4 regions of the Idiomarina sp. OT37-5b genome follow, and region 4 is predicted to be linked to each of the others. Evidence: predicted binding sites of a transcription regulator. Region 4 holds the regulator's gene; each other region holds the start of a gene.

Region 1 (7,289 bases), 840 kb from region 4:
GCGGTTACCGCGAGTCGCACACTCGCTGAGCAAGCTCTGACGGTAGGGCAAAACACCTTTAGCTTTGTCGTCGGTGTTGCGCTGATGGTATATCTGGTTTTCTTTTTACTGCGCGATGGGCATTTGCTGATTAACCTGATGGTGCGGGCTTTGCCGCTCGGCGACCAGCGCGAGCGAGAGCTATTCGGTAAGTTCGCAGAAGTCACCCGAGCTACCGTTAAAGGCAACATTGTCGTGGCGATGGTTCAGGGGGCGTTGGGCGGTATTATCTTTGCTATTCTTGGCATTCCTGGAGCACTGCTCTGGGGCGTAGTCATGGCCTTTTTATCCCTGATACCAGCGGTTGGAGCTGGTATTGTCTGGTTACCGGTTGCGGTTTATTTGCTCGCGACCGGAAGCATTTGGGAAGGTCTTGTGTTGATCGCCTTTGGAGCGGTAGTTATCGGCCTGGCGGATAATATTTTGCGACCCCTGTTGGTTGGTCGTGATACCAAGTTGCCGGATTACATCGTGTTGTTCTCAACCTTGGGTGGGCTGGCCCTGTTTGGTATTACCGGGTTTGTTATCGGGCCGCTGGTAGCAGCCCTGTTTATGGCGTTCTGGAATATTTTCATGCGCGAATTCAATATCGACTGATCCTTAATAGAAGGGCCGCTGGTAGCCGCCTTCGAGCCCTTCTCGTGACAGCACCCATTGCCAGAGTTGTATGTCGCGGGCACGAAACGCGCCGGCGCAGGACAACAAATAATATTTCCACATGCGATAAAACGAACTGTCAAAGCCCGACTTCAATTCTGGCCAGGCGTGATCAAAATTGGCAAACCAAGCCATCAGCGTCTTATCGTAATCGGCACCAAAATTATGCAGATCTTCGCAGACAAAACGTTCTTCCAATGCCGAACCAATTTGTGAAATTGAGGGGATTTCGCCGTTAGGGAAAATATAACGGCTGATCCAGGGATCAGCGGCTGTATCCGAAACGTTTTTGCCAATGGTATGCAACAGAAACAAGCCGTTATCGGTTAAGCAACGTCTGGCGACCGTCATGTAGTCGTCGTAGTTTTTCTGGCCGACGTGTTCGAACATGCCGAGGCTGATGATGCGGTCAAAGGACTCATCCAGGTCGCGGTAGTCCTGTAGGCGAAATTCAACCGGCAACCCCTCACAGCGCTTTTTGCCCAGCGCGACCTGCTCTTTCGATATGGTCACGCCGACGCACTCAACGCCGTAGTTTTCTGCCGCATACTGCATGAAACTGCCCCAGCCACAGCCGATATCAAGCACTCTCATGCCGGGTTCCAGTCCCAGCTTTTGGCAGCTCAGTTCGAGCTTGTTGCGCTGTGCTTCATCGAGATTACTGGCATGGCGCCAGTAGCCGCAGGTGTACACCATTCGTTCATCGAGCATTTTTTGATACAGATGGTTACCAATATCATAATGATGTTGGCCGACCTCCCAGGCACGACGGCTATCCTGCAGATTAAACATACGTGCCTTCAGGGAGTGAAAGATAAGCCGAGCCGGGTTCACTTCATGCTGAATGCCGGAGCGCAGCAGACGATGGAAAAACTGATCCAGCGCCGGAGCATCCCAATGGCCTGCCATATAGGACTCGCCCAACCCTAAGTTTCCACGCGATAAGGCTTGATCAAACACACTGTCATCATGCACTTGCATATCCCACGCACGGTCGCCGTTAATACGAATGTCGGCACGGGACAGCAGTTCTTCGACGTACGCTTTTGACGTTGCCATAAGGTCCTCATTTTCTGCTCAACAGCTTTTTTTACGCTAACAGGATGCGCTTAAACTGGCAACGGATGGACCTCTTAACCGCGGTTACCTGGATGAAGCGCCACGTACAAACTCCGGGTAGGCATCGATACCACAGTCGACGGTATCGGCGCCCTGATATTCTTGTTCCGCACTTACCCGGATTCCTATCAGTTTATGCAAAAGCCACCAAATAACCAGGCTGGAGCCGAACATCCAGACAAAAATGGTTGCAGCGGCTGCCGCTTGCACCGCCAGGGATGCGCTGGTGTCACTGATCGGTACCATCAGTAAACCAAACAAACCACAAACCCCATGCACCGATAGGGCGCCAACGGGATCATCCAGTTTGAGCTTGTCGAGCGCGATGATGGATATCACCACCAGCACCCCGGCAATGGCACCAATCACAGCGGCCAATGGGGCTGAAGGACTGACCGGTTGCGCGGTAATGGCGACCAGACCGGCTAAGGCGCCGTTCAAAATCATGGTTAAGTCGGCTTTTCCGGACAGCCATTTTGTCATGACCAGCGCGCCAATGGTGCCCGCGGCAGCGGCGCTGTTGGTGTTAACAAAGACGTTAGCAATGGCCTCGGCATCGGCGCTGCTGCTCAGTTTAAGTTGTGAGCCACCGTTAAAGCCAAACCAGCCAAACCATAGGATGAACGTTCCTAAAGCAGCCAATGGCATGTTGGCACCCGGCAGCGCCTGCGCTTTGCCGTCCTTGTATTTTCCCAGCCGCGGACCGAGGATCAGTACACCCGCAAGAGCGGCAGCGGCACCGGCCAGATGCACAATACCGGAGCCGGCAAAGTCGACAAAGCCCCACTGGTTGAAGAAACCGCCACCCCAGCTCCAGGCGCCCTGCACCGGATACAATACCGCCGACAAGATGATACTGAAGAGCAAAAAACTGACCAGCTTCATCCGTTCGGCCACCGCCCCTGAAATGATCGACAGTGCCGTGGCGACAAAAACGCTTTGGAAAAAGAAGTCGGCAGCGTCGGCATAATCGCTGGCGCCACCGTTGCCATACATCAGCGAATAGCCAATGATCAGGTAACAAAGACAGGCCAGCGCGTACAAGGTAATGTTTTTGGTGAGGATCTCGGTGGTGTTTTTCGCTCTGACTAAGCCTGCTTCGAGCATGGCAAAACCGGCCGCCATCCACATTACCAGTGCGCCTGAGATGAGTAAGTAAAAAGTATCTAACGCAAAAGCGAGCTGATTATCTGCTGACATGATGTGTTCCTTACAGTGCCTGTTGACCGGTTTCACCGGTGCGAATACGGGTGCAATGCGTGAGGTTCCAGACAAACACCTTGCCGTCACCGATATTACCGGTGTGGGCATGCTCAGTGATGGTCTCAATAACGCGCTCAAGCATATCGTCAGCAACCGCAAGCTCGACTCGAATCTTGGGCAGAAAATCCACGGTATACTCGGCACCACGATAGAGTTCGGTGTGGCCCTTTTGGCGGCCAAAACCCCGGGCTTCGGATACCGTCATGCCGGCACAGCCAATATCGGCTAATGCGCGCCTGACATCATCGAGCTTAAAGGGCTTGATTAATGCAATGACCATTTTCATGGGGTTCTCCTAGCTGATTAACGGTTCGGCAGAAGTTCGGTTTCAATTGTCATGCCATAATGTAAGTAACTGAAAAGTAATGGTTTAATTTCCACAAAGAGACCTCTTGCCCCATCGCGGTGGTTGTTTTGGTGCAACTGCACGAGAAAAGTGCTTATGGCTTATAACGCAAAGTGAGTTGAACCATTGACGCACTGGCGGGATACTAGGAGTCATTGTTCACAGAGTTACTGAGGTACCTATGTTAGTAGGTCAACGTATGAGCGACTTGATCGGGCAAACCGATCTTTTGAGAATTCCGTCACTGTCTGCACTGAGTGGCAGTGATATTTATTTAAAATGTGAATTTCAGAATCCCGGCGGTTCGATAAAAGATCGCGCTGCGAAACAGCTGATTGAAGATGCCTTTGAGCGCGGTGAACTGAAGCCGGGTATGACCGTGGTCGAAGGAACCGCCGGTAACACCGGTATCGGCTTAGCTTTGGTGGCTAAGTCTTATGGCTTGAAAATGCTGGCGGTCATGCCGAACGATCAAGCGCCGGAAAAGGAGCGCATGATCGCTCTGCATGGGGGCGAGCTAATGGCGGTTGACCCGGTGCCGTTTAAGAACCCCAATCATTTTTACCATACCGCACGGCGCATTGCAGAAGAGCGCAGCGACTGCTGGTGGGCTAACCAATTTGAAAATACCAGTAATGCGCGGGCGCACTATTTACATACCGGCCCGGAAATTTGGCAGCAGATGGAAGGTCGCATCGATACTTTTGTGTCGGTGGCGGGTACCGGCGGCACCATTGGCGGTAATTCGAAGTTTTTTAAAGAACAGGATGCCAATATCGATGTCTGGTTGGCGGATCCGGATGGTTCTGGTATTTATCAGTTCCTGAAGTCAGGAGAATACGTGGCGAATGGTGGCTCAATGACCGAAGGGATCGGTATTATGCGGTTGGTGGACAATTTCCGTCAGGCCAGCATCGATCATGCGGTCAATTTGCCGGATCAGGACTTGGTAACGCTGTCACGCTATCTGCGTGAACAGGACGGTATTGTGCTGGGCAGTAGCTCGGCGTTAAACGTCGCAGCGGCGCTGGCTGCGGCTCTGCATAAAGGGCCAGGACAACGTATTGTTACCTTCGCCTGTGATTTAGGTGAGCGTTCGGCCAGCAAGCTTTATAACGAAGCCTATTTAAAAGGGCGTGGCCTTAATCCTGAGCCGGAGCCGATTGAACAATTGTGCGAGCGCTATGCGAATTTGGGCGACAACGTGCTGGCGAAAAAATGGTGTGGTCTTGAATGACCGCTTGGATGACGATATGCGTTTTATAACCAAAAACTATTCAGCGTTAACTGCAGCATGGCTGTTTGCGGTGGGGGCGGTGCAGGCACAAACGGTAGAACCCGTTACAAATCTGTCGACCATTGAAGTACGGGACTTTATCGATGTTGCGCATCGCGGCGCGTCCGGTTATCTGCCAGAACACACCCAGGCCAGTGCGGTGATGGCGCACGCGTTGGGCGCTGACTACATCGAGCAGGATGTGCAGTTAAGCCGTGATGGTATTCCGGTGGTGCTGCACGATCACTATCTGGATGAAATATCGGATGTTGCTGACGTGTTTCCGAAGCGACACCGGCCAGATGGTAAATATTATGTGGTCGATTTCACGTTAAAGCACTTGCAGCAATTAACCTTAAAACCACGGGTGAATGATAAAGGTGAGCGGCGCTACCCGCAGCGTTTCGGGCTGGCGACCACCTCCTTTAAGGTACAGACACTGGCCGAACACCTGGCGCTAGTAAAAGAGCTGAACCGGGTCAGGGGAACCGATACCGGTGTTTATATCGAAATAAAATCACCGCGTTGGTATCACCAGCAAGACTATGACATCACCGCAGCCGTTATGCGGGTGCTGGAAGATGCGGGTTATAAAGAGGGGGCGTTGCCAACCCCGATTTATCTGCAGTCTTTTGACCCGGAAACGCTACGACGGTTAAAGCGCCAGTACCATATTGATTATCCGTTGGTTCAGTTAATTGCCGACAACAGTTGGAACGAGAGCAGTGTGGACTATGATGCGCTCAGAACTTACGCGGGGATGGAGTCATTGTCATCCTATGCAGAAGGGGTCGGCCTGTGGCTCGGGCATGTACTGACCGGGGTGAAAGATGGCGAGCCGCAATGGAGCGATGTGCTATCGAACGCCCAACGAGCTAAGTTGCCGGTGTTTGTTTACACCTTGCGAGCCGATGATTTGCCTGAAGGCGTGGAGTCTCACCGACAATTGCGGGGTTGGCTAAAGCAAGCCGGTGTGACCGGCGTGTTTAGTGACTTTCCGGATAAAAAGTAACGCGCATCTTTAAGCCGTCGGTACCGTCGTCATAATAACCCGGTAATACATCAATGGTTTCGAAATGATAACGTCGATACAGTTGGATAGCCGCCAGGTTATCTGACTTCACTTCCAGCGACAGACCGTGGCACTCGGCTTTTTTGGCCTCGGTAATGACGTGCTCTAACATGGCTCGTGCCAGCCCTTGGCCACGGTGCTCGGCGTCTACCGCAAGCGAATAGACACGCCAGTAACGACTGTTGGAACGGCTCAGAGCGATGGCATAAGCGATAACTTGGCCGGCGTCGGTAACCACCCAAAAGTGCACCGAAGATGACTGCAACAGCCGCCGGAAGTTTCGGCGGCTGATGCGGCTGTAATCGAAGGTTCGTTGCTCGAGTTGCACCAAGGCGTCTAAATCGGCCTTGTCGGCCAGCCGAATGCGCCGCGTCGATGGGTGATCAGTATTCATCCAGGCGGCGTCCAAAGTCCGCCATAATCAGGCGGTAAAGCTCATAGCCCAGATGTTTATCTTCTACCCCGGATTCGATCGACGGGTTGTCGTTAATCTCGATGATGACCGGGCCCTTAGCGGTCATTTTAACATCAACGCCGTAGAGGCCGTCGCCGATCAGACGCGTTGCCTGTAGCGCTATCTTAACGACATCTTTGGGCGCCTGATGAACCCCAAAGGTTTCGAACGAGCCACTTTTAGCACGGCCGGACGATTCTTTATGGTTGTATATCTGCCAGTGGTTACGTGCCATAAAGTACTGACAGGCGTATATCGGACGGTTATTGAGTACGCCGATACGCCAGTCGTAGTCGGTGCGCATAAACTCCTGTGCCAGCAAAATGGTTGATTGCGCGAACAGTTCTTCAGCCGTGGCTTTAAACTGCTCGGCATTATCGGCCTTCTCCACGCCAATCGAGAATGAGCCATCTGGAATTTTTAACACCACCGGATAACCCAGTGACTCACCGATTTCATGGTAGTTAATGTCGGTGCCGGATAACAATAACTCTGTTCGTGGCATACCGACCTGATGTTGTTCCAACAGCTCTTTTAGAAACACTTTGTTGGCGCATTTAACAATGGATTCAGGATGGTCAATGACGACCATGCCATTGGCTTCTGCTTTCTTGGCAAAGTGGTAAGTATAGTGGTTGATACGCGTGGTTTCGCGAATAAACAAGGCGTCAAACTCCAGCAACCGGTTAAAGTCTGCTGCCGTAATGAGTTCTGCTTCGATGTCCGCTTCTTTTGCCGCCTTAATAAAAAGGTTCAGTGCTTTTTTGTCACTGGTTGGAATGGCTTCATCCGGGTTATAAAGAATCGCCAGGTCATAGCGGTATTCTTTGCGCGCCCGCGCTTTACGCCAGACTTTTTTATTAAAGGCATCGAGTGCGTCACCAAACATGGTTTGTTGAGCATCATCCAGTTGATTCAAATAGCCGGCCGTTAAGGAATGAATATACCAGCGCCCTTCGTTACGTAACTGAACGCGCAGCAACGGGCACGGGTAGCGTTCGAACAACTGACGGGCAAAGCCATTAAACTCATCAATATCGGAAACACCGAAACAAATGATCAA
Region 2 (7,289 bases), 700 kb from region 4:
TTTCAGTTCGACCAGTGAATAGCGGCTGGTATCGTGTTTTTTGCTCACTTTAAAAGGCAGTTCGATACGCTTGAGACAACGGTATTCTGTGATCGCCTGTTGGGCTTCTTTATCCTCGCGGGCATCTTTGTCCGCAATTTTATCGAGCTCTTCTTTTAACGGATAATCGATGATCCCGGCGTCATCAACATAGCCCCGCACCACCGCGTGGTAGGTCTTCTCGACCGCACGTTCAGTCCACTGCTCGTTCACTAACCGTGCCGTGTCACTGTCCAACGCAAACACCAGTAACCCGGACGTCGGGCGATCCAATCGGTGCAGCGGAAATACATGCTGACCGAGTTGATCACGCAGTAATTGCATGGCAAAGACTTTCGCATCAGAGGCAAGGCGGCTTCGATGAACCAATAACCCGGAGGGTTTATCAATCACTACCAGGGACTCGTCCTGGTAGACAATAGGTAACGGCGATGAGTCCACTAGACGTCGTCCTGTAACGGATCGGTACCGCTCAACAAAACATCAAACTCGCGGATCAGTTCGATCAGTTGCTCGTGTTGTTCCAGCTCATTGCGGAAGGTATGTGCGGCCATCGGGCTTACTGCAATTGACGACGGCAATGGTTGCTGACCATCAATTAATGCCCACATTCTTGGAATAAGTACAAACTGCAACCATTGATGGAACTCTAACGTGTCCATAGCAAAGGGCTGTTGGCTTTCGAGTGCTTGTACCGGCGGTTGGTGTGACTGCCACAAACCCAGGCTGTTCAGTTCGCGTTCAATTCGATCGAGCAATCGTGCGGCTCGTTGATACTGCTCCATCGGAGACTCCGTTACCACTTCGTTCAGTAAAACCGATATAATGAGGGCAATAGTGAGTTAAACCTACATAAAATTCAAGTTTTGGAGTTGTTGTGACGCAATCTATCAGTACGCTCGGCGAATTTTTACAAGCGGGAAAAGCGGATTATCAGGTCTTTGATTTAGGACGTTGCCTGCACGAAATTGACCAAACCACCTTTGACCGTATCGAACGTCAGCAACAACCCTACCCTTTTCCGATTCGTCAACAGGCGCAACTGGCGGTGCTGTTTCGACACCGACAACAACCGGATAACGACTACTTGTGGTTTATTCAATTGCCGCTGGATGAGCGAGGCTTATTAAGCAGCGCCGCCCGGGATCATTATCTGGAGTTTGTGCTCAACGCTCTGGGTCACGAAATCACCGGCAGTTTAACCGATGAGCAAGAGCAGCAGCTTAAGCAAAACCCCTATTTGTTCACGCCGAGTGACGTTCAGCGCGCGGCCTTACATGCCCGTATCGCGGTTCAGCGCCGGGCGGCTCCTAGCCTCTATTTTGATGACGCCGAAACCTATTTAGCATCGCAACAGGGGGACTGGCAAAACCTTGGTATGCAGGGTTTACACGATTGTGCAGCACGCCTGGCACAGCTTCCGCAACTCTGCGCCGCCATTGCGTCGCACTTCACCGATTATCCAGCGGCCGTTCGTCAGCAGCTAGCCGCCGCACTGGAGCACCAACCGTTACCGGCTAAGCTCCGTGATGCATTGGTCACGGTTGCCGCTACCAGTACCGCGGAAACACGCTGTGACGCGATGCGAGCTTTAGCCTCTTGTGCCGAACAAGGGCCGGTGATTCAATTGATTCGCAACCAGCTGACGACAACCGCAAGCGAATCGCTGGACGCGGACAGGCTGACCGTAATGGCCGCCCGACTGTGGCCGGCATTAGCTGACCCAACACGGTTAACACGTTATATTCATGCCATCGCCCAATTGCAACCGGTAATGTTCGATGCCTTGTTTCAGGATATTATCAGCTTACCGCAATTACGCCCGTTACTGCTTAGCCTGCTGGCACAGGGACAGCTTAGTAACGACAGTTTGCAGGCACTGAACCGACTAAAACAAAACGTACAGGGATAAGGCATGAGCTTATTGGATGTTCTGCTACTGCTCGGGCTGCTGTTACTCGGCTGGATATTCTGGCAGCACCGACAGCAATCGGAAAGCGCCTACCGACACGCGGCGCACTATTGCAAACAGCAGGGGCTACAATTGTTGGATGTCCGACGTGATCGCACACGCTGGTCCTTTAAGGGCCGTCAGCCGGGGTGGCGGGCGACCTTTAAAATGGGGTTTAGCAGTGACGGTGAAACCCGCTATGAAGGTGATTTGGAGTTACATAATCAACAACTTATCGGCGTCGAATTACCACCGTTTCGTGTGCCCAATCGCGAACCACTGCACTAGTAACGTCATCACGCGAGCTTACGTGGCGTCGCTATCCGTGCTGTTGCGGGCATGAAACAACAAGTCGCCGTTTAACTCGGCGACGTTAATGTTTGCCCGCCGTTGATAACCTCGTTTGAGGAAAAAATCGCGATAGTCGTCGCGCGTTACGTATACGCCAACGCCCTGTGATTCGGGATCTTCCTGCAACAGAGTATCAACCGCTTGCACCAGTAACTGGCCTAATCCGTGTTGTTGATACTGTGGCGCCACCGCAATAAAAGCCAGCATATGATAAGGCACATCCGGCATCGCCTGCTGAATACGACGCTCTTTTTCCAATACCTGCTTGGTACTTAAGAAACCCGCCGTTAACAGCATCGAAATACGCCAGTGCCAGAAACGGTTAGGGCCAAAACTGGCACCCGGCCGGGTCAGACAGGCAACACCGAGCAACGTGTCGCCGTCTCGCACACCAATAATGGGTTGGTCACTTTCCCAAAACGCCGTCAGATCTTCGCGAATCGCCGCCCGCAGGCGCTTATCGTAATCGGCTTTCTCGGCCCGAAAGATGCGTTGAAACAGCGCATCATCGTGATAGGTTTTGAATAACAGCGACGCCGCCGCTTTTAAGTCTTCGGCGGTCAAATACACCAACTCACCAGCGATTGTGTGCGTGTCGACTTGCTCAGTTGTTGCCTGCACCATTGCATCTCTCTTTGGTTGTTATTATTTCACCAACCTAGCGAGATTTTTTGATGCTGTCGAGTGCCAAATCACCCGTTCCGGTTAATTCACCGTTAACAAAAACCAGCGGCGTGCATTCATCACGAGTGGTCATGCCATCAGCATGCGTTCGGTGGGTGCGGTAGTACAACACTTGGTAGTCACTGTCATCGGCTTGCCAGCGATCACTAAAATCCGGAGTGCCCAAGCGCTGTTTAACGTCATTCACCGACAGTTGCATCGGCAGCGCCGCAATACGGTTTCGATTTTCGCGCTCATCGACCTGCCCGTCGTACTCTGCACGACCTTCTTTCCAGTCCGATTCGGTTACAATAACGCAACCCTGCAATAATAAAGACCCTGCCAAAACGGTCGCAAGAACGGGTAATGCTTTCATCGAGTAATTCTCCCAAATTGTTATTTTTGCATTCCAGGGGCGGTTGCAGCGGGTCTGCAACCCTGATTCCCTAAGGTTAATGCAAATGCTGTTCCAAATTTTAATAGCCTGTTTTTAAAGCATTTTTTATTGTCAGCATGAGGCGTTTGTCAAACAATTTGGCGAGTTCCGCGACTTATTGGTCAACACTGCGGTTGGCACAGTTCAAGAAACTCATCCAGCGTCTGTGCGATAACTTCATGTTGCGCTTTACCTATCCACTCAAGCCCAACGACTCCGCTTTGGTTATCAATACTGACCAGTAAGTCATCGGCCTCGTGCGCCAAGCCGATAAATACGGTTTCGGGTTGCTTCAACTTGCGCTTCATCAGAATGTGGCCGGTAATGTTTTGCAACAGCCGTTCCGCATCCTCTGGCCCTTGGGTTTGCAGCAATGACAGACCATGCTGTTGCTGCTGATGAGTAACGATGACGTTCAGGTCGCCGGCAAACCAACGCCCGTAATAGTCTTTCACATGCTTGTGAAAGGTCAGTTCCAGGGCTGTTTCCAGAGCGCTGAAGTCGAGTTCGGGTTGTTGTCGCACCGGTTGCCAGGCGACCTGGTCTTCATCCAGGGGTTGTCGATAGATGGGACTGTTCCATTCGGCAACGTATTCGGTAATCAGGGGATCAACCTGGGTCCGGTAACGTTCGATTAATCTGTCCAGGGCTTCGCTCATCTGGTACTCGCTGTTAAATGGCTTTAAACTACGCGCATTGTATGCGTGGAGTGAACAAATGCCAAACGACAACCCGTTAAAGCACCTTAATCTGGGTCAGACAACCGCTTACCCAACCGAATACGATGCCGGCCAACTTAAAGCCGTGCCCCGTGCGCTGAACCGTGAGCCGATCGGCATCAGGGATGCACAATTGCCTTTTGACGGCGTGGATTATTGGACCGGTTACGAAATTTCCTGGCTTAACGAGCAGGGTCTGCCGCAGGTTGCCGTGGGCTACTTTAGTGTGCCGGCAAGCACGCCCAACCTGATTGAATCTAAGTCCTTTAAGTTGTATTTGAACAGCTTTAACGAATCACGCTTTAGTCATTGGCAACAGGTACAACGTTTGATGCAGCGCGACTTATCGAACTGTGCCGGCGGTGCCGTTGAGGTTGAGCTGCGCGCATTGACCGATGTTACCGGCGAAACCGTCGATGATTTACCCGGTCAGCTCATCGATCATCAGGATATTCGTATCACCCACTACGATTACGATCCCGGCTTATTGCAGGTGGTGTCGACGACGCCGGTGCAACAGCAGTACAAAAGTCATTTATTAAAGTCTAACTGCTTGATCACCAATCAGCCGGATTGGGGCTCGGTTTATATTCACGGCACCGGTCCACAACTGGATACCGCCTCATTGCTCCGCTACCTGGTCAGTTTTCGGCGTCATAATGAGTTTCATGAGCAGTGTGTTGAACGCATTTATCAGGATCTGTTTGCGCTGGGATTTGCACAATTGAGTGTGTACGCACGTTATACGCGCCGCGGTGGGTTAGACATCAACCCGTTCCGCTCCAACTTCGAGCAGGCGCCAGCCGTTAAACGACTGGCGCGACAGTAGTTTTAGTCCGCTGGTGAAGCATTCGGGTGCGGTACACCCAGCCATTGCAGGAACCGCGCCTTTTGTTTTGCCGTTGGTTCTGCAACCGGCGTAATTGAGGCGCCCGTGTGTTGCTGTTCACCGATCACTAAGGTGGTGGTGTGCAATTGATCACGGCGGAAATAAGTGACTTCCACTTCGTCACCCACCTCGTACTCTTTCAGCGCTTCGTCGAAACGTCCGCCGGCGGCACGGAAGCCATCATAGGCGACAATCACATCGCCGGGCGTGAAACCGGCATTCCAGGCGGGACCATTACGCTCAACCCGGGTCAGCTCAATACCCGCGGGCGCGGCGTTACCACTCCAGCCAACCCAAGGGGTTTGTTTATCCGCGGAAGCAAAGCTCAACTCGAGTCCGGCGCTCGCCAGCATATCGGCAAACGGAATTTCTCCGACCGGGCTGTTGATGTTTTGTTGCCACCAGTTCTGCCACGACTGGCCGGTCAAATCCTGCAAAATCGTCAGTACATCCGCTGCCGTAAAACCGACCTCGTCAGCGTCAAAACGCTGATATAACTCGTTGTGCACGTCGCGATAGCTCACCTCGCCATCGGTTGCTTCAAGCAGCGCCATATCCAACTGCCAGGAGACCATCGCGCCCTCTGAATAGATATTGACCGAGAAGTTTTGCGCCCGATCGCCGTATTGATCACTCCAGGCTTCAAACGATGCTTCAGCAACCGACATAACCTCGGTACCTGGCTTACGGTAATGGCTCTCAATATCATCCGCCAGGCGTTCGAAGTACTCATCCGGGGTCATGATATCAGCCACCATCAACAGATGATCCTGAAAGTAACTGGTCGAACCTTCCGCTAACCAAAACAGATCGGTGTAATTTTCTTTTTGATAGTCATAAGGTACCAGTGGTGACGGTCGATACGCCTTCACGTTCCAGGTATGGACAAACTCATGGGAGGCGGTCGACATAAACGACAAGTAATCATCGCGTGAGCCATAACGGTAGCGAGGCCGCTGAATGATGGTCGAGTTGCGGTGTTCTGTCGCACCACCGGCATCGGTCGTCAGGTGTACCATAAACACGTAGCGCTCATAGGGGTAACCGTCCCAAATTTCAGGGCCGGTGGTTACCAGCTTTTTCAAATCTTCCACGGTTTGCTGATGGTCAAGGTTACCCTCTCCCCAAATCACCAACTCGTACTCGCGGCCGTCAACTTCAAATTGGTACAGATCATTAATACCCGTCTCGATTGGGCTATCAACCAGAATGTCCCAGTTATCGGCGACAAAACGATGCTCCGCGGTTTTCTCCATGCCCGACACACTGCGCCAGTCATCGCGAACGTTCAACTCCACCGACACCGGTTGCTGACGATATTCATCGGCATACATAAACACCGCTGACGCATCTAAATACGCATGCGAGTCATCAATATGGCGCGCGCGACGACCCAGTAGGTCAGCGTAGATTTGGTAATCAACGACAACCTCGTCGCCTTTTGCTGTCTCCGGGATTTGAATCCGCCAGGTGCTTTTGTCCACTTTATGCCACTGCAACGGTTCTCCATCGTCGGTCTGCGCCGAAAACTCCCGCACGCCGTTGGCTAAATTGAGAATGCGGTAATAGCCGGTACGCCAGGCCGGCATTTTCACCTCAAGATAGTCTTTATCGGTGGCCGGGAAGGTAATGGATACATCACCGGTATGGTGCGTCGGTTCGGTCAGATCGATGTAGTAATCAACGTCTGCCGCCGCTGGAAAGGTCAGTGCTGCTAATGCACTTGCAATAAGAGTCCGTTTTAACACAAGGGTTCCTCTAGTATTTTTATAATTCCTGTGACAAGGTGCTTATTAGGCTATCACAAAATGGAACGATTCCTGAGTTGATAAGACTAACGCAACAAATCAATAGGTTAACGACATTTCATCATTCTGTTATGGCGTTAGTTCAGCAGAGTCCGTACAATGGTGACCGGTTTTTACCGTTATTACGTTTAACTTTACTACGATGTATTTACTGCTTTAGACAGTACCGCCCAGTAAAAAGTAAGGTCGCATTTTGAATAACCCGAACACAGCCGAAGCGAAAATTGAGCAGCTGAGCAAGCGGTTACAGCAAAGCATTCAGTCCCGCAAGCAGCTCGAAGATAGTTTTCAGCACGACTACAACGTGCTTGCCGAGCTCATTATAAAGCTCACCTACGCCTGTGCCGGCATGGACCACGGTCTTGATAATAAACTGGTTAAGTTACGCGGCTTGTTACAGCGTAATGCCGGTATGGCGGAACTCGAGCAAGCC
Region 3 (7,289 bases), 350 kb from region 4:
CAGGCAGCCATTGTGAAAGCGCTGCAGGCACTGCCGGCCAAACTGGAAGAAGCCGTTGCGCTGGCTGACGATATTGAAGCATTGGCGCCCGACTTTGCGAACAAAGAACATAGCCTGTTCTTGGGGCGTGGCAATCAGTACCCGATTGCGATGGAAGGTGCGCTTAAGCTAAAAGAAATTTCTTACATTCACGCCGAAGCCTACGCTGCGGGTGAATTAAAGCACGGGCCACTGGCGCTGATTGATGAAGAAATGCCGGTGATCGTGGTTGCACCGAACAACGAACTGCTCGAAAAGCTGAAATCCAATGTCGAAGAAGTGCGTGCCCGCGGTGGTTTGATGTACGTCTTTGCCGATAAGAACGCGCGCTTTAAGAGCGATGAGACATTGAATGTTCTTAACGTCTGTCACTGTGACGAGATTGTGGCTCCCATTGTGTACACCATCCCATTGCAGTTGCTTTCGTATTACGTTGCAATCATAAAGGGTACCGATGTTGACCAGCCTCGTAACCTGGCAAAATCGGTTACTGTGGAGTAGAAAAAGGGCCGTATGGCCCTTTTTTTGTCAACAAAGTTGACTATCTTGGAGTTTCTCTATGGCTCACCAACACCATCACCACCACCACCATCATGACAGTGCATCTGAGCGAATTGGCTGGGCATTTTTTCTAAATCTGTTTTTTACGATTATTGAGTTTATTGGTGGCGTGCTCACCAACAGCACTGCAATTCTGGCTGATGCGGTCCACGATTTGGGCGACAGTCTTTCCATCGGAATGGCATGGCTGCTAAATAAAATCAGCGGCAAACAGGCATCCCACACCTTTACTTATGGCTATCAACGAATGTCATTAGTGGGTGCGTTTATTAATGCTGTGGTTCTTATCACGGGCTCCGCCTGGGTTTTGTATACCGCTATACCGAGACTATGGGACCCGGTGATGCCTCAGGCGGAAGGAATGGCATTGTTAGCCGTTTTTGGTGTCGCCGTTAATGGGTTTGCCGCCTTTAAGCTGAGCAAGGGACAGACGCTGAATGAGCGGGTGCTCAACTGGCACTTGTTAGAGGATGTGCTCGGTTGGGTCGCTGTACTGATCGTGGCGATTATTTTGATGTTTGTCGACTGGCCTATTTTAGACCCGTTGTTGTCGATTGTATTTACGCTGTTCATTTTGATTAATGTTTTACGGTCACTGGTGGCTACCATCAAATTATTTGTGCAGGCGTCACCAAGTCCCCAGATATACGCGGATATCAAGCAGAAACTGGTTAGCCTGAACGATGTTGCCGACGCGCATCATTTACATTTCTGGTCATTAGATGGTGAACGTCATGTATTAACGGCGCATATTGTGGTATCAAGAGAGTTAAGCAGTGAGCAACGCGCGCGCTTAAAGGCTCTGATTTCAGAAACGCTTGCGCCTTATAAGCTTGCGCACACGACAATTGAACTGGAGTATCCAGACGAGAATTGTCGGGATAATTAATTCGGTTATGTTTTAAAGCGGAGATTGGCTATGGAATTATTCGGCAGTTATACCTCACCTTATGTTCGGCACATTCGAATTGCGTTAGCTGAGACCAAAACGGAGTTTTCGTTTACCGAAACCGATCATGACATGAGTGCGAAACTGAATCCGGCGAAGAAAGTCCCTTTTTTGCACCATAAAGAACTCCGTTTTCACGATTCCAGCAGTATTTTGAAGTACGTTCGGGAAAAAGCCGGAGAGCGCTACTTTGCCGATGTCAAAGACTATGATCAGTATTGCCTGGTGAATACCGCATTGGACGCGTCGATAAACTTGTTCTTGCTGGAGCAGCAAGGTGTGACGCCGGACAACAATGCGTATATGCAGCGCCAGCAGAGCCGCGTAGACGATATTCTTGCCTTAATGGAAAGCAAAGAACACGCGGTGGCGTACGAAGGTCCTCATCCTTTCAGTGATGGCGAGCTGCGTTTAGGCTGCTATTTAAGCTGGGCAGCCTTTAGAAACCGTTTGGTTTTGAGCGAGTATCCGCAATTGCAGGAATTCGTCGATAAACTTAACGACTACCCACTGTTTGCCGATACTCACCCTGAAATTAAACCTACGGTTATCGAGTAAGCTGCGCCGCATTATGCGGTATCTCTTGATTGAGCAGTTTATTATTCATGGAGTAGTCGACGGGCACATCGATTAAATGAACCCCGCCCTGCTCCATGCATTTTTTCATAAGCGGCTGTAGTTCGTGCGTGCTGTTGAGGCGGTAGCCGCTGGCACCGTAGGCTTCGGCGTACTTAATAAAATCGGGATTATTAAAGTCCAGACCGAAATCGCTTAACCCCATATCTTGCTGTTTCCACTTAATCATGCCGTAGGCGCTGTCATTAAGCAGCAGAACCACCAGATCCTGATTCAAGCGGACGGCGGTTTCGAGTTCCTGCGAGTTCATCATAAAGCCACCATCGCCGCAGATGGCGACGACTTTTCTGTCCGGGAACACCAATTTCGCGGCCATTGCCGATGGTAAACCGGCTCCCATCGAGGCTAATGCATTGTCGAGTAATACTGTATTGGGCTCGCGGGCAGGATAGTTTCGCGCAAACCAGATTTTATAGATGCCGTTGTCCAGCGCGATAATGCCATCGTCAGGCATCACATCACGGACTTCCTCAACCAGCCGCTGCGGCAACATCGGAAAGCGGTCATCATTGGCACCTTCATCGGTGTGATCACGCATGTGATCTCTTACCTTCAGCATAAAATCAAAGTCCCAATGAGGCTGAGGTTCGATACCTTCTTTGAGTTGCCAAATGCTGTTACCAATGTCACCAATCATGCTGGCGTGAGGGAAGTAAACCGAATCAACCTGAGCACTCTGAAAATTGATGTGAACAACTTTTCGTTGGCTCGAGTCGGCGCGCATCATAAAGGGTGGCTTTTCAACCACGTCGTGGCCGACATTTAAGATAAGATCGGCTTGCTCAATGGCGCGGTGTGGGTAATCACCGTCGGAAACCGCCGCGTTACCCAGCCAACGGGGATGATCCTCGTTGATGACGCCTTTGCCCATTTGTGTGGTAACGAACGGAATTCCGGTTTTGTCGACAAAGGCGCGTAGCATCTTAGCGGTAATTTTGCGATTGGCTGCTGCACCGATCAGCAATAACGGGTGTTTTGCTTCTTGCAACAGGTTTAGCACATGCGTTACCGCTTTATATTCAGGAATTGGACGGCGCGAGAAGCTGGGTTCAATGGGGTTCGCGTCAACGTCTTCACTGGCGACATCGTCTGACAATTCAAGGTGGGCCGCACCTGGACGTTCTTCCTCGGCGCGGCGGAACGCTTCTCGGACATGTGCCGGTATGCTTTTCGCGCTGATGATGGGCTGGGTATATTTGGTGATCGGGGTCATCATGTCGACCACATCGATGATTTGAAACTGGCCTTGCTGGCGTTCTTTTATCGGTTTCTGCCCCGTTATCACGACCATGGGCATGGCTCCCAGCTGTGCATAGGCGACCGGGGTAACTAAATTCGTTGCGCCCGGACCTAAGGTCGACAGACAAACTCCAGGTTTACCGGTAAGCCGGCCATAGGTTGCTGCCATGAAGCCAGCGCCTTGTTCATGCCGCGTAATAATCAGTTTAATCGATGATTTTGACAGTGACTCCAGTAAATCGAGGTTCTCCTCACCCGGAATGCCAAAAATATATTCTACGCCTTCGTTTTCAAGCGCTTTAACCATCAGATCCGATGCTTTCACGTCGCTCTCTCCTTGCGTATTGAATCATTTGTATTGGGGGTTACGTAAAGCGTAGGACATATGATCAAAAAAGGCGGCTTAAGTCGCCGCCTTTTTACGTTTCTGCCGGTGATGAATTACGAGTCTTCACCAGTCATTTCCTGCAAACGGTTACGCAACTCTTCGTCGTTTTGCGCTTGCTGAATGATTTGGTTGTACTCTTGAGGTGTTAAGCCAGCGTCTTCAACGGCCGCAATCATTTCTTCCTGTGCAGACTGCTGAATAGTACGAGCTTCCTCCTGGTTCTCAGCGTTTTGGAATTTTTCGCGATACTTTTCAGTAACGGCTTGTACGTCTTCCATCGCTGTTACAAACTTGACCAGCATGCCTTCAGTAATTTTCTGTTGAGCTTGCTGCTGAGCCATTTGTTGAGCTGCTTGCCCTTGTTGTTGAGCGATAGCGGCTGTTGAACCAAAGGCCATAACGGTTGCTAATGCGATTAATGTCTTTTTCATAATAGACTCCTAAGTGTTGTCTGGAACTAAATTTGCTCACTGTACCTAAAGCGAAGACCGTGCCAGTTTTGCAAATCATTGATTATTAATGAAAAACATTAAATTGAATGATTTGTAGAGCAGCGTCGGGTGAAAACCTGTATCGTTTTGATACAGTTGGAGGAGCATGAATGACAAAAAGATACAGTTTAAACCTGTCGAGTTTGCAGAAACGACTACTGCTTTATGTTGTCGTTCCGATGATCGTGATATCCGGTGTCGCAATCAGTTTTGGTTTGCAGCTAATGGCGCAACAAGAAGAACAGCGATTAAAAGCGGATTTGGAACTGTTGGGTCGTGCCATTAGCTTACCGATAAGTGATGCTTTATTAACCAATGACTTACCTGCGGTGCAGGCTAACTTAGACTCGGTGTTCTCAATTGGTCGAGTCTACGGTGCCTCGGTTTATAATGTAGAAGGCAATCAGGTTGCGGAAGCCGGTATTACCGAAACGGATCTGTCTAACAGCTTTCTCGCCCAGCAAACGGTAGAAACCGGTGTCACACAAGACGATTACCGACGTGTCGAAGGGCAAGACGTGTTCTCCCAGTTTATGCCAATCATTGACCGTGGCGGACGTATCATCGGCTTACTGCAGATCAATCGAAAGGCCAGCGATTTTGATGAACGATTTGCGCAACTGAGTAAGGTGGCCTGGTTTAGCTGGGCGGCGTTTGCATTAGTTACCATTGCGGTGCTTATTTTTGGTCATTATCGCGGCGTTGGCCGCCACGTTGTGGAATTAAAAAATGCCATGCGACGCGTGGCTGAGGGTGATCGCGATATTCGTGTAACGCCTCAGGGCCCAAGTGAGATCGCTGAAATCAGTGACGGCTTGAACCGCATGCTGGACAGTATCGACCGTGCGGAGCAGGAATTAAAGCAGCGTCGCCAACAGGAAGAAAAGTTGCAACAAGCGCTTCGTGAGCAAGAAAAAATGGCGGCAATCGGCAGTGTCGCCAGCGGTGTTGCGCATGAGCTTGGTGCGCCGTTGACGGTGATTGATGCGCGCGCCAAGCGATTATTAAAAAACAACACCAACAGCGAAGAGATACGTCAGTTGGATGCTGTCCGCGGACAAGTCCAACGGCTGACCGGGCTGGTTAATCAATTATTAGCGTTCTCTCGCACCCCGGTTGCTGAGCGTAAGCCTTGCGAGGTACAACAATTGCTCGCCAGAGCCATTCAAAGTATTGGTTATGAGCGCGATGATGACCCGATAAAAATACGCGTTGATGGCCAGGTTTCGTCGTTGATTAATGTCGACGATAAGCGCTTTGAGCTGGCGCTGATCAATGTATTGAGAAACGCCCTACAGGCAGCGAAGTCAGAAATTGTGGTGTCGTTACGGGGTGGTGATACGGTAGAAATCTGTGTTTGCGATGATGGGCCCGGGATCGACGACGCCATGAAAAACACCGCCGCACAACCCTTTAACAGTACCAAGCCGCAAGGCAAAGGTACCGGTCTGGGGTTAACCATTGTCAGCCACGTGATGACCGATCATCACGGGTCGATGACTCTGGAAAATGCGGAGCATGGTGGCTGCTGTGTACGGTTGCGTCTGCCAGCAAGTAAGGAGTAAAGGGTATGAGTATGAATAAGGCCTGGGTAGCGGTTATTGAGGATGATCCGGCACTGAATGAGTTGCTGGTCGAAGAGCTTGAGGCAGAGGGCTACCGTGTAACGCATCATGGCAGTGTCGAAGACTATCTCAGCCAGGAGGGGCAGCCGGATGTGGTGGTAAGTGACATTCGTCTACCGGGAACCTCGGGCATGTCGCTGTTGCAAACGTTACAGCAACAGAATAATCCACCCGCGGTGTTGTTGATCACCGCGTTTGGCACGGTTGATCAGGCGGTTGATGCACTGAAACAGGGGGCCGCAGACTTTCTGACTAAACCGCTGGACGTAGAACACTTGTTGCTGAGCGTGCAACGAATCCTTGAGCACCGCAGTTTAAAACAAGAACTGAACCGCTTTAAAACCCAGCAGACCGGCCCCGCCGGAATGATTGGGCAAAGTCCGGCGATGCGAAAGCTTTACACCCAAATCGAGCAAATTGCAGCGGTGGATGGCAGCGTGCTGATTTTGGGCGAGAGCGGTACCGGGAAAGAGCTGGTGGCGCGAGCGATTCATCAGCTCAGCGAGCGACGGGATAAGTCGTTTCAGGCGGTTAACTGTGCCGGTATCCCGGCCGACTTGATGGAAAGCGAGTTCTTTGGTCATGAGGCCGGCGCCTTTACGGGTGCGAAAGGAAAACGCAGCGGACTATTGAAGCAAGCGGATGGTGGTACGCTGCTACTGGACGAAATTGGTGAAATGCCGATGGCGCTGCAAGCTAAATTACTCAGAGTTTTGCAGGAGGGTACGCTGCGTGCTGTGGGGAGTGATAAGGAAGAGCGCGTTGATGTGCGAATTCTGGCGGCAACGCATCAAAATCTCGAACAAAACGTCGAACAAGGCAGCTTTCGGCAGGATCTTTTTTACCGCTTGGAGACCTTCTCGCTTTACGTACCGGCATTGCGCGAGCGCGGGGAAGATATCGAGCGGTTGGTGCGTCACTTCATTAATGAGCTTCAGAATGAGCAACGTATCAAGGATATTGATAGCGATGCGTTGGAGGCACTCTACCGATACCCGTTCCCGGGTAATGTTCGCGAGTTGCAGAATGCGATAGAACGAGCGATGGCGTTCAGTGCGGATGACACCATCCACTGTGATGACTTACCCAAACGGATTCTTGAATACAGTGGCCCAGATCAGGGCAGTTTGAAAAATGAGTGGCCCACCTTGCATCAGTTGCAGGAGGACTACATCAAACGGGTGATGCAACACGTCGAGGGCAATAAGTCGAAAGCAGCAGATATATTGGGTATTACTCGGCGAACGCTATACCGCTGGCTTGATGACCAGGGTGATCAAAGCGAGCGCTAAGAACGTATCCAGAGCACAGATAACACGTGAGTTAAGGAGAGTGTAGTGAAGATTTTAATGGTACTAACC
Region 4 (7,289 bases):
TTTAACGGTTAGGCGGAAAGCAACAACGTCGCGGTGCCAAGGAAGGCAAAAATACCGACAACATCGGTAACCGTTGTAAGAATGACCCCGCCTGCAAGGGCAGGGTCAATATTAAATTTCTTCAATATCATTGGCACCGTAACCCCGGCCAGCGCGGCTGCCAGTAAGTTCGCCATCATCGCGAAGGCGATAATGCCACCGACCAGCCAGCTCTGCATCCACAACGCCACAACGGCGGCTATCAAGACCGACCAGATAACGCCATTAAGCGCCCCAATCGCGAGCTCCTTACCGATAAGCCAACGTGAGTTACTGGTACCGATGTGGCCGAGCGCCATACCCCGAATAACCAGAGTCAGTGTCTGACTGCCGGCGATACCGCCCATGCTTGGGACGATGGTATTGAGAATGGCGAGCACTGCCATTTGCGCCAAAATGTCTTCAAACAACGAACTGACCATTGCCGCCAGTAACGCGGTCAGCAAGTTAACCGCCAGCCATACGGTACGGCGACGGGTACTTTTCAGTACCGGTGCGAAGGTATCTTCATCATCCTCAAGACCGGCCATGCTCAGCATCGAGTGCTGGGCTTCTTCACGAATGATATCAACCACGTCATCGATGGTGATACGACCGACCAATTGCTGTTCTGCGTCAACAACCGGCGCGGAAACCCAGTCAAAGCGTTCAAAAAGTTTAGCGACTTCGGTTTCCTGCATATCAACCGGGATACTGACCACTTCGGTCGACATGATGTCAGAAACGATTTTGCTGGGATCAACGGTAACCAGCCGCGCCAACGAGATTTCACCAATCAGTTTGTCGTTGCGATCAGCAACATAGAGCATGTCAGTGGCTTCGGGTAACTCACCCTTCAAGCGCAAATAACGCAGAACCACGTCAACGCTGACGTCGGCCCGAACCGTGATGGTGTCGGTATTCATGATACCGCCGGCGGTATCCTCATCATAGGACAGTGCCGTCTCTGCACGTTCGCGGTCGCGCTCGTCCATTGACTTAAGCACTTCCTGATAAACCTGATCCGGAAGACCACGAAGAACATAGGCAAGGTCATCGGTGTCCATGCCTTCGGTTGCGGCGGCCAGTTTCTCCGGCGCCATTTGCCGGATGATCGACTTCTGTACTTCTTCGGAGAGTTCTTCGAGGATTTCACCGTGTTCGTCAACATCGACCAGCTTCCAGACGATGGCACGGTTTTTCGGCGGTGATGACTCCAGTAACAGCGCGATGTCACAGGCCGGCATATTATGCAGCATACGGCGGGCAGCCACGTACATGCCGTCCGCCAGGGCAGCATTCACCTCTTGAATACGCTGCATTGCATATTCTTTATCGGTCAGTTCGGCGACCATGCTTATTCGTCTTCCTCAAAGCGCTGTTCAAATAACTCGGTAACGGCTGCCAACGCGGCTTCGGCCTCATTGCCTTCGGCATATACATTAACCGCTTTGCCTTGTTTACCGGCAAGCAGCATCAGACACATGACACTGGCTGCATCGACACGCTGGCCGTCTTGTTCAACCGCGATTTTGGCATCGAAACGCTGGGTAAGTTGCGCCAGTTTGGTGGCTGCGCGTGCGTGTAAACCAAGTTTATTACGAATGATCAGTGTTTTACAGAGGGTTGCCATTATTTTGTTATCTCACGGTGGCGCACTTGCACATTAATCGCCGTATGACGAAAACGTTCTGCCAACTGCTCGGTGATGTAAACAGAACGGTGCTGACCGCCGGTGCAACCTGTGGCAATGGTCAGATAGCTACGGTTGCTGCGCTGAAAATGTGGAATCCAGGTGGCCAGGAAGTTTTCCACCTGATGGATGTACTTAGCAACCAGCGGTTGTTGCCGGAAGTAATGCTGGACATCATCATCCAGGCCACTGAGCAGTTTGAGCTCTGGCTGCCAGTGTGGGTTTGGCAATATGCGCGCATCAAAGACAAAGTCGGCATCTTTGGGTAAGCCGTATTTGAAGCCAAACGATTGAAAGACGATGATGAGCTTTTTCTGTGCCCGCCCCAGCACTCGTTCGGCGACTTGCTCACTCAGTTGGTGCAACGACAAGTGGCTACTGTCGATGCGCCAGTTGGCACGCTCCATAATCGGCTCAAGTAGCTTGTGTTCAAGCTGTAGGGCGTCAGTGAGGGGCAGTTCTTTTTGTGACAACGGGTGTAGCCGGCGGGTTTCGCCGAAGCGCTGTAATAAGGTTTGGTCATCCGCATCAATGAACAAAATTTCCGGCTCGACTTCAGCCGGGAGAAAGTCCAGCGACTCGAGTAATTCTTCCGAATTTTCGGGTAAATTTCTTACGTCGATACTGATGGCAATGCGATCATATTGCGCCATTACGGCATGCACCAGCGTCGGTAACAAAGCGATCGGAAGGTTATCAACGCAGTAGTAGCCAAGATCTTCCAGAACCCGAAGAGCGATGGTTTTTCCTGAACCAGACCGGCCACTAACAACGATTAACTGCATGATCCGTCACTGTCCTCATTAACAAAAATGTCGTAAAGATCCTGGTCACTATGTGCCGCTCGCAGTGCGCGGGTACACACCTTATCATTCATGCGGCGTGCTACGGTGGCCAGCGTTTGCAGATGATTTTCGTGTTCAGATTCGGGTACCAGCAGGGCAAAAATAATGTCTACGGGCTGGTTATCTATGGCGTCAAACTCAATCGGCTCGGCAAGCGTTATCAACACCGCCACAGGCTGAGTTGCATTGGGTAAGCGACCATGTGGAATCGCAATACCAAGGCCAATACCGGTACTGCCTAAACGTTCGCGATTTAACAGGCTCTCAAAAATATCATGGCGGGTAATGCCGACCAGCTTGGGAGCCGCAATTTGGCTAATGGTTTCTAATAGCCGTTTTTTACTTGCGCCCTCGACTGCACACTTGGTGCAGTCGGGGCTTAACAGTTCAGACAGTTGCATGATTAATGTTTTTTCATTTTCTCTTTGTGTTTAATAACTTGCCGATCGAGTTTATCAATTAAACCATCGATGGCCGCATACATATCGTCGTGTTGGGCATCGGCAAAAATTTCGCCGCCATTAACGTGCAGGTTGGCTTCCGCGATTTGTGCCGTTTTTTCTACTTTAAGGATGACGTGAACATTGTTGATGTGGTCAAAGTGTCGCTCAAGTTTAGCGAACTTAGTGTCTACATAGTCACGCAGTGCGTCGGTAATATCGATGTGATGACCGGTCAAATTAATTTGCATAACGTCTTCCTTCTTGTTTCTATCACGATTAAAGCAGACTCTTGCGTTGGCTCGAGGACGGAATGTTTAACGACTCCCGATACTTCGCAATTGTCCTCCTTGCTACTTGGATTCCCTGGTCTGCTATGAGTTCAGCAATTTTGCTGTCACTCAATGGTTTAGCGCGGTTTTCCGCCGCCACTAACTTCTTAATTAAAGCACGAATAGCGGTACTTGAACACTCACCTCCTGCTTCTGTATTGACATGACTGGAGAAAAAGTATTTGAGTTCAAACACGCCCCGTGGGCAGTGTAGATATTTCTGCGTAGTGACCCGTGAAATAGTGCTTTCATGCATATCGACGGCTTCGGCGATGTCGTTGAGTACCATCGGCTTCATAGCCTCTTCACCGTGTTCAAAAAAGCCTTGTTGGCGGTGAACAATGCAGTGTGCAACCTTTAACAAGGTCTCATTACGACTTTCCAAACTTTTAATGAACCAGCGCGCTTCCTGCGTGTGCGATTTTATATATTGACTGTCTGCTGCGGATTTTGCGGCTTTACTTAAGGCCGCATATTCTTCGTTCACTTTTAATTTGGGTACGCTGTCGGGGTTCAATTCGACCACCCAGCGCCCTTGTTTTTTTACCACTGAAACGTCGGGTATGACGTATTCAACCGGCTTCTGCGCAATTTGTTCACCGGGGTGAGGATGCAATTGCTGAATTAATTGCATAATCTCTTTCAGTTGCCCTTCGGATAAGCGCATTTTGCGCAGGATGGTGCGGTAATCGCGGCTACCGAGCAGGTCCATGTGTTGCTGTACAAGCTCCAGCGCCTGTTCTTTGAGTGGTGAGTCTTCTACTTGTTGACGTAACTGAATGCTCAGACACTCGGCGACATCGCGGGCACCAACACCAACGGGATCAAAATGTTGAATACGCTTCAGCACCATCAGCACTTCGTCTTCACCAATGTCCAGATGCTGTAACGCGGCAACGATGTCGTCAACGGAGGAAGTCAGGTAGCCATTATCATCAATCGACTCGATAATGGCTTCGGCTATTTCAGTGTCCTCATCGGAAAAATGCGACAGTTGCATTTGCCACAACAGGTGATCCTGCAGTGACTCACTGGTTTCGCCCTGATAGACATCCATCTCGCCGTCATAGCTTTTACCGTTAGGGCTGGTAACCGATGTCGGAGTGGATGAGGTATAGGTATCATCCCAGCTGCTGTCGACCGGGAGTTCATCAGGGAGTTGATCTTTTTTCAGCACATCAGAGGTTTCCTGATGGCTGTCATCACGATGATTAGAGGTTTCTGGTGCTTCACCCTCGACGTCCTGATGGTCACCGTCAACTTCAAGCAGCGGGTTGTTGTCCAGTGCCTCCTGAATTTCAGCCTGTAGATCCAACGACGACAACTGCAGCAGGCGAATGGCTTGCTGTAGTTGTGGTGTCATGGTCAGCTGCTGACCGATTTTTAACTGAAGGCTTTGTCGCATTTATCTGACTCCCGGCTTCACGCTATGCTGCTTACAGTGTGAACTGCTCACCGAGGTAAACATCCTTAACCTGTTGATTTGATAATATACTCTCAGCATCACCGCTGGCAATCAATTGTCCGTGACTGACAATATAAGCATGCTCACATACTGACAAGGTCTCACGTACATTATGATCGGTGATCAAAACACCAATGCCACGTTGTTTAAGGTGCTCGATAATTTTCTTGATATCGAGTACAGAAATCGGGTCCACCCCGGCAAACGGTTCATCAAGCAGAATAAAGGTCGGGTCCGCCGCCAATGCGCGGGCGATTTCAACGCGGCGGCGCTCGCCGCCGGAAAGGCTCATGCCGAGGCTATTGGCGATGTGGCCGATGTGAAACTCTTCTAACAGTGCATCAACCTTTTCTTCGCGCTCTACTGCGGTGAGGTTTTTGCGAGTTTCCAGGATTGCCATCAGATTGTCGCGCACGGTCAGTTTCCGGAAAATCGATGACTCCTGCGGCAAATAACCGATGCCACGTCGCGCTCGCTCGTGCATAGGCAGCAGGGTTAAGTCGGTGTCATCCAGATAAATCTGTCCTTTGTCGCTGTTCACCAAGCCTACGATCATGTAAAAGGTCGTGGTTTTACCGGCACCGTTCGGGCCCAGCAGCCCAATGATTTGCCCCTGGCTGACTTCCAGACTCACGTCCTTAACCACTTGCCGGCGTTTGTAACTCTTTGCTAAATGACGAACGGATAAAGTAGCCATGAACTCAGTTGTTGCTCCCGTTTTTATCGTCTTTTTTCTTTTTCGGCGGTGTGAATATGGTGGTTACCCGGTTGTTTTCAGAACCTTCGCCACTGGCTGAAACGGTCTGCTGAGCCAGGTCATAGGTAATAATTTGCGCACTCGAACGGCTGGAGCCCTGCGAGACTTGAGCATTCCCCACCAGCTCCAGCACTTCACGTGCCTGATAGTAGGTAATACGGTCGGCCTGTGCACTGATGGTGGAGCCGTCGTCCAGTTGTTGAGTATAGGTCGCTGGATTTCCTTCCGCGATAAAGGTGTCCGCCTGTTGATCCGCATTTCGCAGAGCTTCGACACGATCGGCCTTAATTTCCAACGTGCCCTGTTTGACGGTAACATTATCGGTCAGCAGTAGCCGGTTGTTTTTGATATCCAGTTCTTCATGCCCGGCGGTTAATTCAATGGCTTTCGAGAAGTCCGCTTCGCCTTGCGCATAAACGTTCGCACTGACGAGCAGCATAACGCCACTAGCGAGGCTCAAATACGGTCTTAACATGTCGGTTTAGCTCCATTTTTTCGGCGTATAAGTCAGCTTTCAGACCATCGCCCTGAATCGTAAGTTGTGGCCCAAACAGGGTAACTGGATAGTCAGTGCGCATTGTTTCAGCGGCCATATCAATGACCAGATATTCCGTCACAACCCTTTGTATAGCAGTATCAGGCTGAAGCGACTTTATTTCAACACCACGCTCCAGGATCAGCGTTTGGTCGTCATAAAAAGTGCCTTGTTCAGCACTGATTTGCCAGGTCGCCTGATTGTCCTCGGTATACACCGAATAAACCGGCTGGGTTAACTCTGTCAGCCCGATTTGCAGGTAGTGTGCCATGGCATCCGCTTTAAGCTGGTGTGCCAGGTTTCCTTCCGACTCAAATAATCGGGTTTCCAGCCCCCGAGCGGTGAAATCGGGCTTCATGATTTGTGAACGTTGTTGGGCAGTATCTTCACCTTCGTCGATAAAAGGGCGCCAGACCAGTAACAGTCCCGCCCCGAACAGCAGTAGCAGAATGAAGGTGATGCGACGACTCACAGACTGATCCCCTCAGCACTGCGAAGCTGGCCACTGGCCAACAGTAATAAATCACAGACTTCGCGAACAGCACCGTGGCCGCCCGCGCACCGGGTAATATAATCAGCGCCTTGTTGCACGGCCGGGTGCGCATCATGAACGGCGATACCCAGTCCGGAACGTTGAATTAATGCCAAATCCGGAACATCATCGCCGATGTAAGCGACCTGCTCGGGGGTCACATCGAGTTGCTCAAGCAATTGCTGATAAGCGACGGTTTTGTCGGATTGTCCCTGAAAAATATGACCTACGTCCAGGTGCTTCATTCTGCGTTCGACGATAGCAGACTGACGGCCGGTAATCACGGCCGTGGTAAAGCCGGCGTTAACCAGTGCCTTCATGCCAAAACCGTCACGGGTATGAAAGGCTTTCAGCTCTTCACCGTCGTTACCTAAATAAATACGGCCGTCCGAAAATACCCCATCCACGTCGAGCACCAGTAAACGTACCTGTTGAAACTTCTTCAGCAGCGCCTGCTCGATATCGCCATACCAGGTATTAATCATCTCCATTGATTATCTCCTCAGACAACGCCAGCTTGTAGCAGGTCATGCATGTTCATTGCGCCAACGGGACGGCCATCCTCGTCAACAATGATAAGACCGTTAATTTTGCGATCCTGCATAATTTTTAGCGCTTGCGCAGCCAGCATATCGGCGTTCGCGGTAATGCAGGAACGTGTCATAACCTCAT

What was found. The regulator sigma-54, encoded in region 4, starts transcription at its own class of promoters, with help from an activator protein. The targets are predictions, from matches to a motif close to GTTGGCACGNNNNTNGNNT.
Region 1: C5610_RS11215 (P-II family nitrogen regulator) is a predicted target of sigma-54. The motif match lies at 3,405-3,423, and genes of this name have one in related genera.
Region 2: C5610_RS04650 (DUF3192 domain-containing protein) is a predicted target of sigma-54. The motif match lies at 3,460-3,478, and genes of this name have one in related genera.
Region 3: C5610_RS13410 (DUF4168 domain-containing protein) is a predicted target of sigma-54. The motif match lies at 4,292-4,310, and genes of this name have one in related genera.

The regions. Positions count from the first base shown of each region.
Region 1 covers NZ_CP027188.1:2,366,914-2,374,202, reverse strand. The annotation lists gene C5610_RS11230 (AI-2E family transporter) at 1-636, shown strand, start outside; gene cfa (cyclopropane fatty acyl phospholipid synthase) at 640-1,755, opposite strand; gene C5610_RS11220 (ammonium transporter) at 1,840-3,015, opposite strand; gene C5610_RS11215 (P-II family nitrogen regulator) at 3,026-3,364, opposite strand; gene C5610_RS11210 (cysteine synthase A) at 3,606-4,661, shown strand; gene glpQ (glycerophosphodiester phosphodiesterase) at 4,678-5,712, shown strand; gene C5610_RS11200 (GNAT family N-acetyltransferase) at 5,687-6,166, opposite strand; gene C5610_RS11195 (RimK family protein) at 6,156-7,289, opposite strand, start outside.
Region 2 covers NZ_CP027188.1:1,014,722-1,022,010, reverse strand. The annotation lists gene truC (tRNA pseudouridine(65) synthase TruC) at 1-480, opposite strand, end outside; gene C5610_RS04670 (YqcC family protein) at 480-824, opposite strand; gene C5610_RS04665 (DUF3549 family protein) at 917-1,951, shown strand; gene C5610_RS04660 (DUF3301 domain-containing protein) at 1,955-2,278, shown strand; gene C5610_RS04655 (GNAT family N-acetyltransferase) at 2,297-2,965, opposite strand; gene C5610_RS04650 (DUF3192 domain-containing protein) at 3,000-3,380, opposite strand; gene syd (SecY-interacting protein) at 3,563-4,099, opposite strand; gene queF (NADPH-dependent 7-cyano-7-deazaguanine reductase QueF) at 4,158-4,988, shown strand; gene C5610_RS04635 (M61 family metallopeptidase) at 4,991-6,796, opposite strand; gene C5610_RS04630 (GGDEF domain-containing protein) at 7,050-7,289, shown strand, end outside.
Region 3 covers NZ_CP027188.1:2,862,461-2,869,749, reverse strand. The annotation lists gene glmS (glutamine--fructose-6-phosphate transaminase (isomerizing)) at 1-540, shown strand, start outside; gene C5610_RS13425 (cation diffusion facilitator family transporter) at 599-1,489, shown strand; gene C5610_RS13420 (glutathione S-transferase family protein) at 1,520-2,107, shown strand; gene C5610_RS13415 (acetolactate synthase large subunit) at 2,097-3,749, opposite strand; gene C5610_RS13410 (DUF4168 domain-containing protein) at 3,866-4,243, opposite strand; gene C5610_RS13405 (ATP-binding protein) at 4,414-5,868, shown strand; gene C5610_RS13400 (sigma-54-dependent transcriptional regulator) at 5,874-7,220, shown strand; gene C5610_RS13395 (type 1 glutamine amidotransferase domain-containing protein) at 7,266-7,289, shown strand, end outside.
Region 4 covers NZ_CP027188.1:316,524-323,812, forward strand. The annotation lists gene pmbA (metalloprotease PmbA) at 1-5, shown strand, start outside; gene mgtE (magnesium transporter) at 9-1,373, opposite strand; gene C5610_RS01505 (HPr family phosphocarrier protein) at 1,376-1,651, opposite strand; gene rapZ (RNase adapter RapZ) at 1,651-2,496, opposite strand; gene ptsN (PTS IIA-like nitrogen regulatory protein PtsN) at 2,487-2,957, opposite strand; gene hpf (ribosome hibernation promoting factor) at 2,960-3,247, opposite strand; gene C5610_RS01525 (RNA polymerase factor sigma-54) at 3,276-4,733, opposite strand; gene lptB (LPS export ABC transporter ATP-binding protein) at 4,765-5,490, opposite strand; gene lptA (lipopolysaccharide transport periplasmic protein LptA) at 5,495-6,025, opposite strand; gene lptC (LPS export ABC transporter periplasmic protein LptC) at 5,997-6,557, opposite strand; gene kdsC (3-deoxy-manno-octulosonate-8-phosphatase KdsC) at 6,554-7,102, opposite strand; gene C5610_RS01550 (KpsF/GutQ family sugar-phosphate isomerase) at 7,120-7,289, opposite strand, start outside.